Regions from separate parts of the Streptomyces sp. NPDC001851 genome, predicted to be linked through region 1. Evidence: riboswitches for the same ligand, from Rfam matches in the RefSeq annotation. Region 1 holds a riboswitch; the other holds the start of a gene.
What was found. Region 1 has a riboswitch for ZMP and ZTP ahead of ABT171_RS23595 (bifunctional 5,10-methylenetetrahydrofolate dehydrogenase/5,10-methenyltetrahydrofolate cyclohydrolase). Riboswitches for the same ligand answer to the same signal wherever they lie in the genome.
Positions count from the first base shown of each region.

Region 2: another riboswitch for ZMP and ZTP. It lies ahead of ABT171_RS02410 (glycine hydroxymethyltransferase); the one in region 1 lies ahead of ABT171_RS23595 (bifunctional 5,10-methylenetetrahydrofolate dehydrogenase/5,10-methenyltetrahydrofolate cyclohydrolase).

Region 1 is NZ_JBEOYR010000015.1:223,331-227,549, reverse strand. Features, by position in the region: gene ABT171_RS23600 (CU044_5270 family protein) at 1-890, shown strand, start outside; gene ABT171_RS23595 (bifunctional 5,10-methylenetetrahydrofolate dehydrogenase/5,10-methenyltetrahydrofolate cyclohydrolase) at 908-1,759, opposite strand; ZMP/ZTP riboswitch at 1,784-1,864, opposite strand; gene ABT171_RS23590 (nuclear transport factor 2 family protein) at 2,102-2,467, opposite strand; gene ABT171_RS23585 (acyltransferase domain-containing protein) at 2,623-3,408, opposite strand; gene ABT171_RS23580 (S-(hydroxymethyl)mycothiol dehydrogenase) at 3,661-4,219, shown strand, end outside.
Region 2 is NZ_JBEOYR010000001.1:508,598-512,816, forward strand. Features, by position in the region: gene ABT171_RS02410 (glycine hydroxymethyltransferase) at 119-1,570, opposite strand; ZMP/ZTP riboswitch at 1,603-1,691, opposite strand; gene rocD (ornithine--oxo-acid transaminase) at 1,783-3,000, shown strand; gene ABT171_RS02420 (glutathionylspermidine synthase family protein) at 3,007-4,191, opposite strand.

The sequences.
Region 1 (4,219 bases):
TGGAGCTGCTGCTGGGCGAGGACGCTCGCCGGGGTTCCCGGCCCCGGCCCCCGCGCGCCCGCCTGCTGTGGGGCCTCGCCGCCACCGCCGTCGTCCTGGCCACCACCCTCACCGCGCTGCTCGGCGGCCCGGGCGGTCAGCCCGCCGTCGCCGCGCCCCGTCCGCTGGCCGTCCGGGCCCACTCCACCGCCGTACCGCTCGACCGGATGGCCCAACAGGCCGCCGCGGCCGCCGCCGACGGTGCGCCCGGCCTGCGCAAGGGCACCCATGTGCAGTCCTGGAGCCTCGGCATGAGCGACGGCAAGCCGCCCGTGACACTCCCGGAGGAGACCGTGGTGCGCTGGAACGCGGACGACAGCCACACCGAGGTCGTCGTGGCGACCGATCCGCGCCACCCGGGCCGCCCGGTCCTCACCGACGCGGGCGACGCACCGCGCCTGGTGGAGGACGGCCATGTGCTGCGCCGGACCACCTACCCGCCGAGCTGGAGCGACGCCCCGCCCGAGGCGCGCCCCCCGCACGACCCGGCGGCCCTGCGGTCCTACCTCGCCGAGGCGGTCCACCCCGGCACCGGGTCCCTGACCCCATCGGAACTCCTGGACGGGGTCAGGGAGTTGCTGGACCACTGGACGCTCGGCTCCCGCGAGTCGGCCGCGCTGGTCCGGGTCCTCGCGGACGCCAAGGGCCTGCGGCCCGTCGGACAGGTGACGGACCGGCTGGGGCGCCCGGGGCAGGCGTACGCCTACGACGGGCCCGGTGCCCGGCGCATGCTGGTCCTGGATCCGCGCACCGGCGCGGTCCTCGGCCTGGAGGCCACCTTCAGCGAGGACGACGCACGGTACGGCGTGCGGGCCGGGGACGTGATGGAGTACAGCGCCTGGCTGCGCTGACCCCCCGTACGCCGGCCTCAGGCGACGCCGAGCTGCCGGGCGGCGGCCCCGACGGTCTGTTCCAGCAGCGTGGCGATCGTCATGGGACCGACACCGCCCGGCACCGGCGTGATCAGCGAGGCCCGTTCCACGGCGGATGCGAAGTCGACGTCGCCGACGTTCCCCGGGTTGTAGCCGGCGTCGATCACCACGGCGCCCGGCTTGATGTCCTGCCCGCGGATCAGCCGCGGCCGGCCCACCGCGGCGACCACGATGTCCGCCTCCCGCACGGCCGCCGACAGGTCCCGGGTGCGCGAGTGGCAGTACGTCACGGTCGCGTCCCGGGCCAGGAGCAGCATGCCCACCGGCTTGCCGAGGATCGCGCTGCGGCCCACGACCACGGCACGCTTCCCGGCGGGATCGACGCCGTACTCGTCCAGCAGCCGCAGGATGCCGCCGGGCGTGCAGGACACGAAGCCCGGCAGTCCGAAGCTCATCGTGGCGAACGAGGCGAAGGTGACGCCGTCGACGTCCTTCTCCGGAGCGATCGCCTCGAACGCCGCCCGCTCGTCGATGTGGTCGCCGGCCGGGTGCTGGAGCAGGATGCCGTGCACGGCCGGGTCGGCCGACAACTCCCGCAGCCTGCCGACGAGTTCGCCGGTGGTCGTGGTGGCGGGCAGGGCCACGTGCCGGGACTCGATACCGGCCTTGCGGCAGCGGTTCTGCTTCATGCGGACGTAGGTCACGGACGCCGGGTCCTCGCCGACGAGCACGGTCGCGAGACAGGGCGCGGAACCGGTCCGTGCGGTGAGGTCGGCGGCCTTCTTCGCGGTCTCCTCGACGACACGGCGGGCCAGGGCGGTGCCGTCCATGAGACGGGCCTGGGTCATGTGCACACTCCTGAGCTGGATCGAGTCTCTCGCCCAGGCGCGCGGCAGCCACCACGGACCGCTCCCCGGTGGTACTCCACCTCAGCGCCAGTCACGGCCCGGGTACAGGGTAGCCGAGCACCCGCACGCCAGCGGGCCTCTGGCAGTGCGGTCGCCGGGGGCCGACCGCGCGGGTCCGGCTCACCCGGGCCGTGCCGGCCGGGAAAGAGCGCCGTACACCGGCTGACCTGCTGCGGAAGCCGGTCCTGGCCGTCGCGGGCGCCGAGAAGGCCCAGGTCAGCCGGGAGGTGACCTGGGCCCTGGCGAATCGCCTCGCGGCGCCCGTCATGCCGGTGTGTGCGCCTACTCGTCCCAGGCCTGGATGAGCAACTGGCTGGCAATCTTGCCGTCACGCAAGGTGACCATCGACTCGGCGAGGACCCGCGTCCCGTCCCCGTACTGGCAGGACTCGGTGAACGCGGCGTGGTCGCCCTGCACCACGCACTGGTCCAGCTTGTGCGTCATGTCGCGGCTGTAGATGTCGTCCAGCAACTCGGCGATCTGACCCCGGCCGCGCAGCACGGTGGGGTGGCTGGGCTGGTGGTTGTGGTCGACGATGCGGATCTCCGCGTCGTCGGCGTAGAGCGACAGAAGGTTGTTGCCGGTGTTCCCTTCTATGCCCCGGCGCAGTGCCTCGGTGTCGAAGGCGGAACCTGTCGCGGTGCCCATGGTGACCTCCTTCGGGCGCCCGCGGCCCGGCGGGGCGCGGACCACGCGGACCCCCACCCTTCGAGGCTCCTCCGGCCCGGCGGTCACGGCAAGCGCGGCGTACGCCTCCGCCGTACCGCCGCGGCCCGCGCGGGCCGGTGCGCGGCCCCGCCCCGTCACCGCCCCTGCACGCCGGTGCCCGGCCCCGACCGCAGCAGCGCCCAGTCCCGGGACAGCACGAAGGCCGCGGCCGTACCGTCCGTGAGGCATCCCGTGAGGCAGTCCGGGAGCAGGCGGGTGAGCTGGTCCGCGGCGCCCAGTTCCACCCAGGTGCGGACCCCGTCGCGGTGCAGCAGGCCGACGGCCTCCGCGAAGCGCAGCGGCGCGCGCCGCACCCAGAACTCCGGGTCGGCGGTCTCGGCACCCACCGGCCGGGCCGTGACGTCGCAGACCAGGGGGAGGCGCGGCACACGCGGGTGGAGCGTGGCCAGCGTACGGGCGTAGGCGGCGAGGACGCCGTCCGGCCAGGCGGAGCGAGGCCCTTGCGCCGGCAGGCCGCCCAGCAGGCGGGCCAGGGTGCCGACCGCGTGGCAGGCCTCAGCCAGCGAGAACACACCCGCGGCGTACGCGGCGGCCATCCGGCCGGACGCGTGCCCGAACACCACGTCCGGGCGGACGCCCCAGCTGCGCAGCAGCCGGTACTGCGCCGCGTGGAGCGCGAAGACCGCCGGCCCCGCGAACGACTCCCGGTCCAGCAGTGCGGCCGTACGCGTGCCGTCGGCCGCGGACATCACGCATTCCAGCGGGAGTTCGAGATACGGATCGAGGCGCGCGCAGATCTCGTCGAGGGCGTCGGCGAACACCGGGAAGGCGTCGCGGAGTTCACGCAGCGTACCGGGCCGCGGGGCGGCGCCGGCCGAGAACAGGAAGGCGGTACGTCCAGTGCGGCCGTCGAGGGGCATGCCCCCATTGAGGCACGCCCGGTCCGGTGCACACACCAGGCAAAGTCCCGCAGCCTGCAAAAAGATTGCCATCATAGAATGACGTTATTCAGTCAAATTCTTACGGAATTGGGAACCGTTCTCGCAGAGTGAGGACCAGGCCGGTTCGCCCGGCGGCCGGAAAGATCCACGATCACCGCCGTGGTCCGTCCCGCCACCGATCCGGCGCGCGTAGGGTCGGCGGGGAAGGCAACCGAGGAAGGGGTTCAGACCATGGCGCAGGAAGTGCGCGGCGTGATCGCACCGGGTAAGGACGAGCCCGTACGGGTCGAGACGATCGTGGTGCCGGATCCGGGACCCGGCGAGGCCGTGGTGCGCGTGCAGGCCTGCGGAGTCTGCCATACCGACCTGCACTACAAGCAGGGCGGCATCTCGGACGACTTCCCCTTCCTGCTCGGCCACGAGGCCGCCGGTGTCGTGGAGTCGGTCGGCGAGGGCGTGACCGACGTGGCGCCCGGTGATTTCGTCATCCTCAACTGGCGTGCGGTGTGCGGGAATTGCCGGGCGTGTCTGCGTGGCCGTCCCTGGTACTGCTTCAACACCCACAACGCCCGGCAGAAGATGACCCTCGCCGCCACCGGGCAGGAGCTCTCCCCGGCCCTCGGCATCGGCGCGTTCGCCGAGAAGACCCTCGTCGCCGCCGGCCAGTGCACCAAGGTCGACCCGGCCGTCTCGCCGGCGGTCGCCGGCCTGCTGGGCTGCGGCGTGATGGCCGGCATCGGCGCGGCGATCAACACGGGCGGCGTCGGCAGGGGCGACTCCGTCGCGGTCA
Region 2 (4,219 bases), on a different contig from region 1:
CCTCATTGTCGCAGAGAGCCCGGAGGGTTCTGTGCGAGGGGAACCGCGCACCGTGGTGGGCCGGCCGCGCCCACGCGGCGGAGCCGCATATCGAATACGGCCCCGCCCCCGGGTGTCTCTAGCCGAGGTCGATCTCGGGGTAGAGCGGGAAGGCCGCCACCAGGTCCGTCGCGCGCTGGGCGATCTCCTGCGACACCTTCTCGTCCAGGACGTGGGCGGCCTTCGACGGGGCGCCGGACTTGGTGGTGCCCGGCTCCGTCGTCGTCAGGACCCGGTCGATCAGGCCCGCCACCTCGTCCATCTCCGCCGTGCCCAGGCCGCGGGTCGTGAGCGCGGGGGTGCCGATGCGGATGCCGGAGGTGTACCACGCGCCGTTGGGGTCGGCCGGGATGGCGTTGCGGTTGGTGACGATGCCGGAGTCCAGCAGCGCCGCTTCGGCCTGCCGGCCGGTGAGGCCGTAGGAGGTGGTGACGTCGATCAGGTTGAGGTGGTTGTCCGTGCCGCCGGTGACCAGGGTCGCGCCCCGGCGCATCAGGCCCTCGGCCAGGGCGCGGGAGTTGTCGACGATGCGCTGGGCGTAGTCCTGGAAGGCGGGCTGCCGCGCCTCGGCGAGGGCGACGGCCTTGGCGGCCATGACGTGCGGCAGCGGGCCGCCGAGGACCATCGGGCAGCCGCGGTCGACCTGGTCCTTGAGGGAGTCGTCGCACAGCACCATGCCGCCGCGCGGGCCGCGCAGCGACTTGTGCGTGGTGGTGGTGACGATCTGGGCGTGCGGGACCGGGTCGAAGTCGCCGGTGAGGACCTTGCCGGCGACGAGGCCCGCGAAGTGCGCCATGTCGACCATCAGGGTGGCGCCGACCTCGTCGGCGATCTCGCGCATGATCCGGAAGTTCACCAGACGGGGGTACGCGGAGTAGCCGGCGACGATGATCAGCGGCTTGAACTCGCGGGCCTGGGCGCGCAGGGCCTCGTAGTCGATGAGGCCGGTGGCCGGGTCGGTGCCGTAGGAGCGCTGGTCGAACATCTTTCCTGAGATGTTCGGGCGGAAGCCGTGGGTGAGGTGGCCGCCCGCGTCCAGGGACATGCCGAGCATGCGCTGGTTGCCGAAGGCCTGGCGCAGCTCGGCCCAGTCGGCCTCGGTCAGGTCGTTGACCTGGCGGGCGCCGGCCTTCTCCAGGAAGGGGACCTCGACCCGGTCGGCGAGGACGGCCCAGAAGGCGACGAGGTTGGCGTCGATGCCGGAGTGCGGCTGGACGTAGGCGTGCCGGGCGCCGAAGAGCTCGCGGGCGTGCTCGGCGGCGAGGGCCTCGACGGTGTCGACGTTGCGGCAGCCGGCGTAGAAGCGGCGGCCGACGGTGCCCTCGGCGTACTTGTCGCTGAACCAGTTGCCCATCGCGAGGAGGGTGGCCGGGGAGGCGTAGTTCTCGGAGGCGATCAGCTTGAGCATCTCGCGCTGGTCGTGCACCTCCTGGCCGATGGCGTCGGCTACGCGCGGTTCGACGGCACGGATGACGTCGAGGGCGGCGCGGAAGGCGGTGGACTCGGTGGAGAGGGGCTGCTGCTCTGGCATGAGGACCTCCGGACGGCGTGCGTACAGCGTTCACGTTCGGCCCAGGCGCACGGCACACATCGGACTCGGGCCGCTCCCCGATGGTCCGTCCCATCCCAGCGCGCCAGTCACGGCCCGCTGATCAGCCTACCGGGCGGGACACCCGGCCAGGTTCCGACGTCCACCATGCGAGCGAGGGTAGGAAGGAGATCCCCTCGTCGCCGGGAGCCGCCGTGACCGCTGCTGAAGACCTCATCGCCGCCGCCGAAGCGCACTGTGCGCCCACGTACCGTCCGCTGCCGGTCGTCGTGGCCGCGGCGGACGGCGCCTGGATGACGGATGTGGAGGGGCGGCGGTACCTGGACTGGCTGGCCGGTTACTCGGCGCTGAACTTCGGGCACCGCAACCGGCGGCTGATCGAGGCGGCGAAGGCGCAGCTGGAGCGGGTGACGCTGACGTCCCGCGCCTTCCTGCACGACCGGTTCGCGGCGTTCTGCACGGAGCTGGCCGAGCTGTGCGGGATGGAGATGGTGCTGCCCGTGAACACCGGCGCGGAGGCGGTGGAGAGCGCGGTGAAGACGGCCCGGAAGTGGGGGTACCGGGTGAAGGGGGTGCCCGCGGAGATGGCGAAGATCGTCGTCGCGGGCGGCAACTTCCACGGGCGTACGACGACGATCATCAGCTTCTCCACGGACCCGCAGGCGCGGGCGGACTTCGGGCCGTACACGCCGGGGTTCGAGATCGTGCCGTACGGCGATCTGACGGCGATGCGCAAGGCGCTGACGGAGAACACCGTGGCGGTGCTGCTGGAGCCGGTCCAGGGCGAGAACGGCGTGATCGTGCCGCCGGCCGGCTATCTCCCCGCGGTCCGGGAGCTGACCCGCGAGCGGAACGTGCTCTTCGTCGCCGACGAGGTCCAGTCGGGCCTCGGCCGCACCGGGCGGACCTTCGCGTGCGAGCACGAGGGGGTGGTCCCGGACATGTATGTGCTGGGCAAGGCGCTGGGCGGCGGGATCCTGCCGGTGTCGGCGGTGGTGTCGAGCGCGGAGGTGCTCGGGGTGTTCCGGCCGGGCGAGCACGGGTCGACGTTCGGCGGCAATCCGCTGGCCTGCGCGGTGGCGCTGGAGGTGATCGCGATGCTGCGCACGGGCGAGTTCCAGGCGCGGGCGGCCGAGCTGGGGGCGCGGCTGCACGGTGAGCTGACGGCGCTGCTCGGCACGGGCGCGGTGACGGCGGTGCGGGGACGCGGGCTGTGGGCCGGGGTGGACATCGCCCGGGCGGCCGGCACCGGGCGGGAGGTGTCGGAGCGGCTGATGGACCGGGGCGTGCTGGTGAAGGACACCCACGGCGCCACCATCCGGATCGCACCGCCGCTGGTCATCTCCGAGGAGGACCTGGACTGGGGCCTCGCCCAGCTGCGGGCGGTGCTGGGGGTGCGGGGCCCCTTCTGACGGGCCCTAGAGGATCACGTGCGGCAGGAAACGCGCGTACTCGTCGGTGATCAGGCCGGAGGACTCGCGGATGCCGAGGCCGGCCGGTTCGTCCTGGACGACCCAGGCGCCGAGGACGACGTGGTTGCGGTCGAAGGCGGGCAGCGGGGCGAGCTGCTGGTAGCAGCAGGGCTCGTCGCGGAGTGCGGCCGGGGCGCCCGGCTGGTGCACGGTGACGCCCGCGCCCTCGCGGCCGAGCAGGGGCTTGGCGACGTAGCCCTTCCCGGCGGCGAGCTCACGGGGGCCGTCCAGGTAGGCGGGGAGGAGGTTGGGGTGGCCGGGGTACAGCTCCCAGAGGACGGCCAGCAGGGCCTTGTTGCTGAGCAGCATCTTCCAGGCGGGTTCGATCCACAGGGTGCTGCCGGTGCCGCCGCCGTTGTCGAGGGTGGCGAGGACGTGCCCGGCGAAGGCGTCGGTGGTGAGCCACTCCCACGGGTAGAGCTTGAAGATGCCGCGGATGAACCGGAGCTGGTTGTCGACGAAGCGGCCGGAGAGGGTGTCCCAGCCGATCTCCTCCATGGACAGCCAGTCGGTGTCGAGGCCGGCCTGTTCGGCGGTCTCCTTCAGATAGGCGACCGTCATCAGGTCCTCGCCGAGTTCGTCGGCGGAGGAGTGCGCGAAGTGCAGCGGACTGCCGGGCGGAAGCAGCGCGGCCTGCGTCCGCCAGGCCTCGACGAGGCGTTCGTGCAGGGAGTTCCACTGGTCGGCGCCGGGGAAGCGGTCCTCCATCCAGAACCACTGCGGCGAGGCGGCCTCCACCAGCGAGGTCGGGGTGTCGGCGTTGTACTCCAGCAGCTTGGCCGGGCCGGTGCCGTCGTAGCGGAGGTCGAACCGGCCGTAGACGGAGGGGAGTTCGGCGCGGCGGCGCCAGGCCTCGGTGACGGCGGCGGCCACGCCGGGGTCGGTGATGCCGAGGTCGGCGAGCCGGTCCTTCGCCACGATGTGCTCGGCGGCCGTGAGGCACATGCGGTGCAGTTCCCCGACCGTCTCCTCCAGCGCCTCGACCTCTTCCAGGGAGAAGACGTAGTAGGCGCTCTCGTCCCAGTAGGGGCGCAGGGAGCCGTCGGGGTGGCGGGTGAGGGGGTAGACGAGCCCCTGCTCCTCAACGGTCTGCTGCCAGCCGGGGCGTGGGGTGGTGGTACGGCGTTCCATACGGCGGTCTCCGGTCGCTGTCCGATCC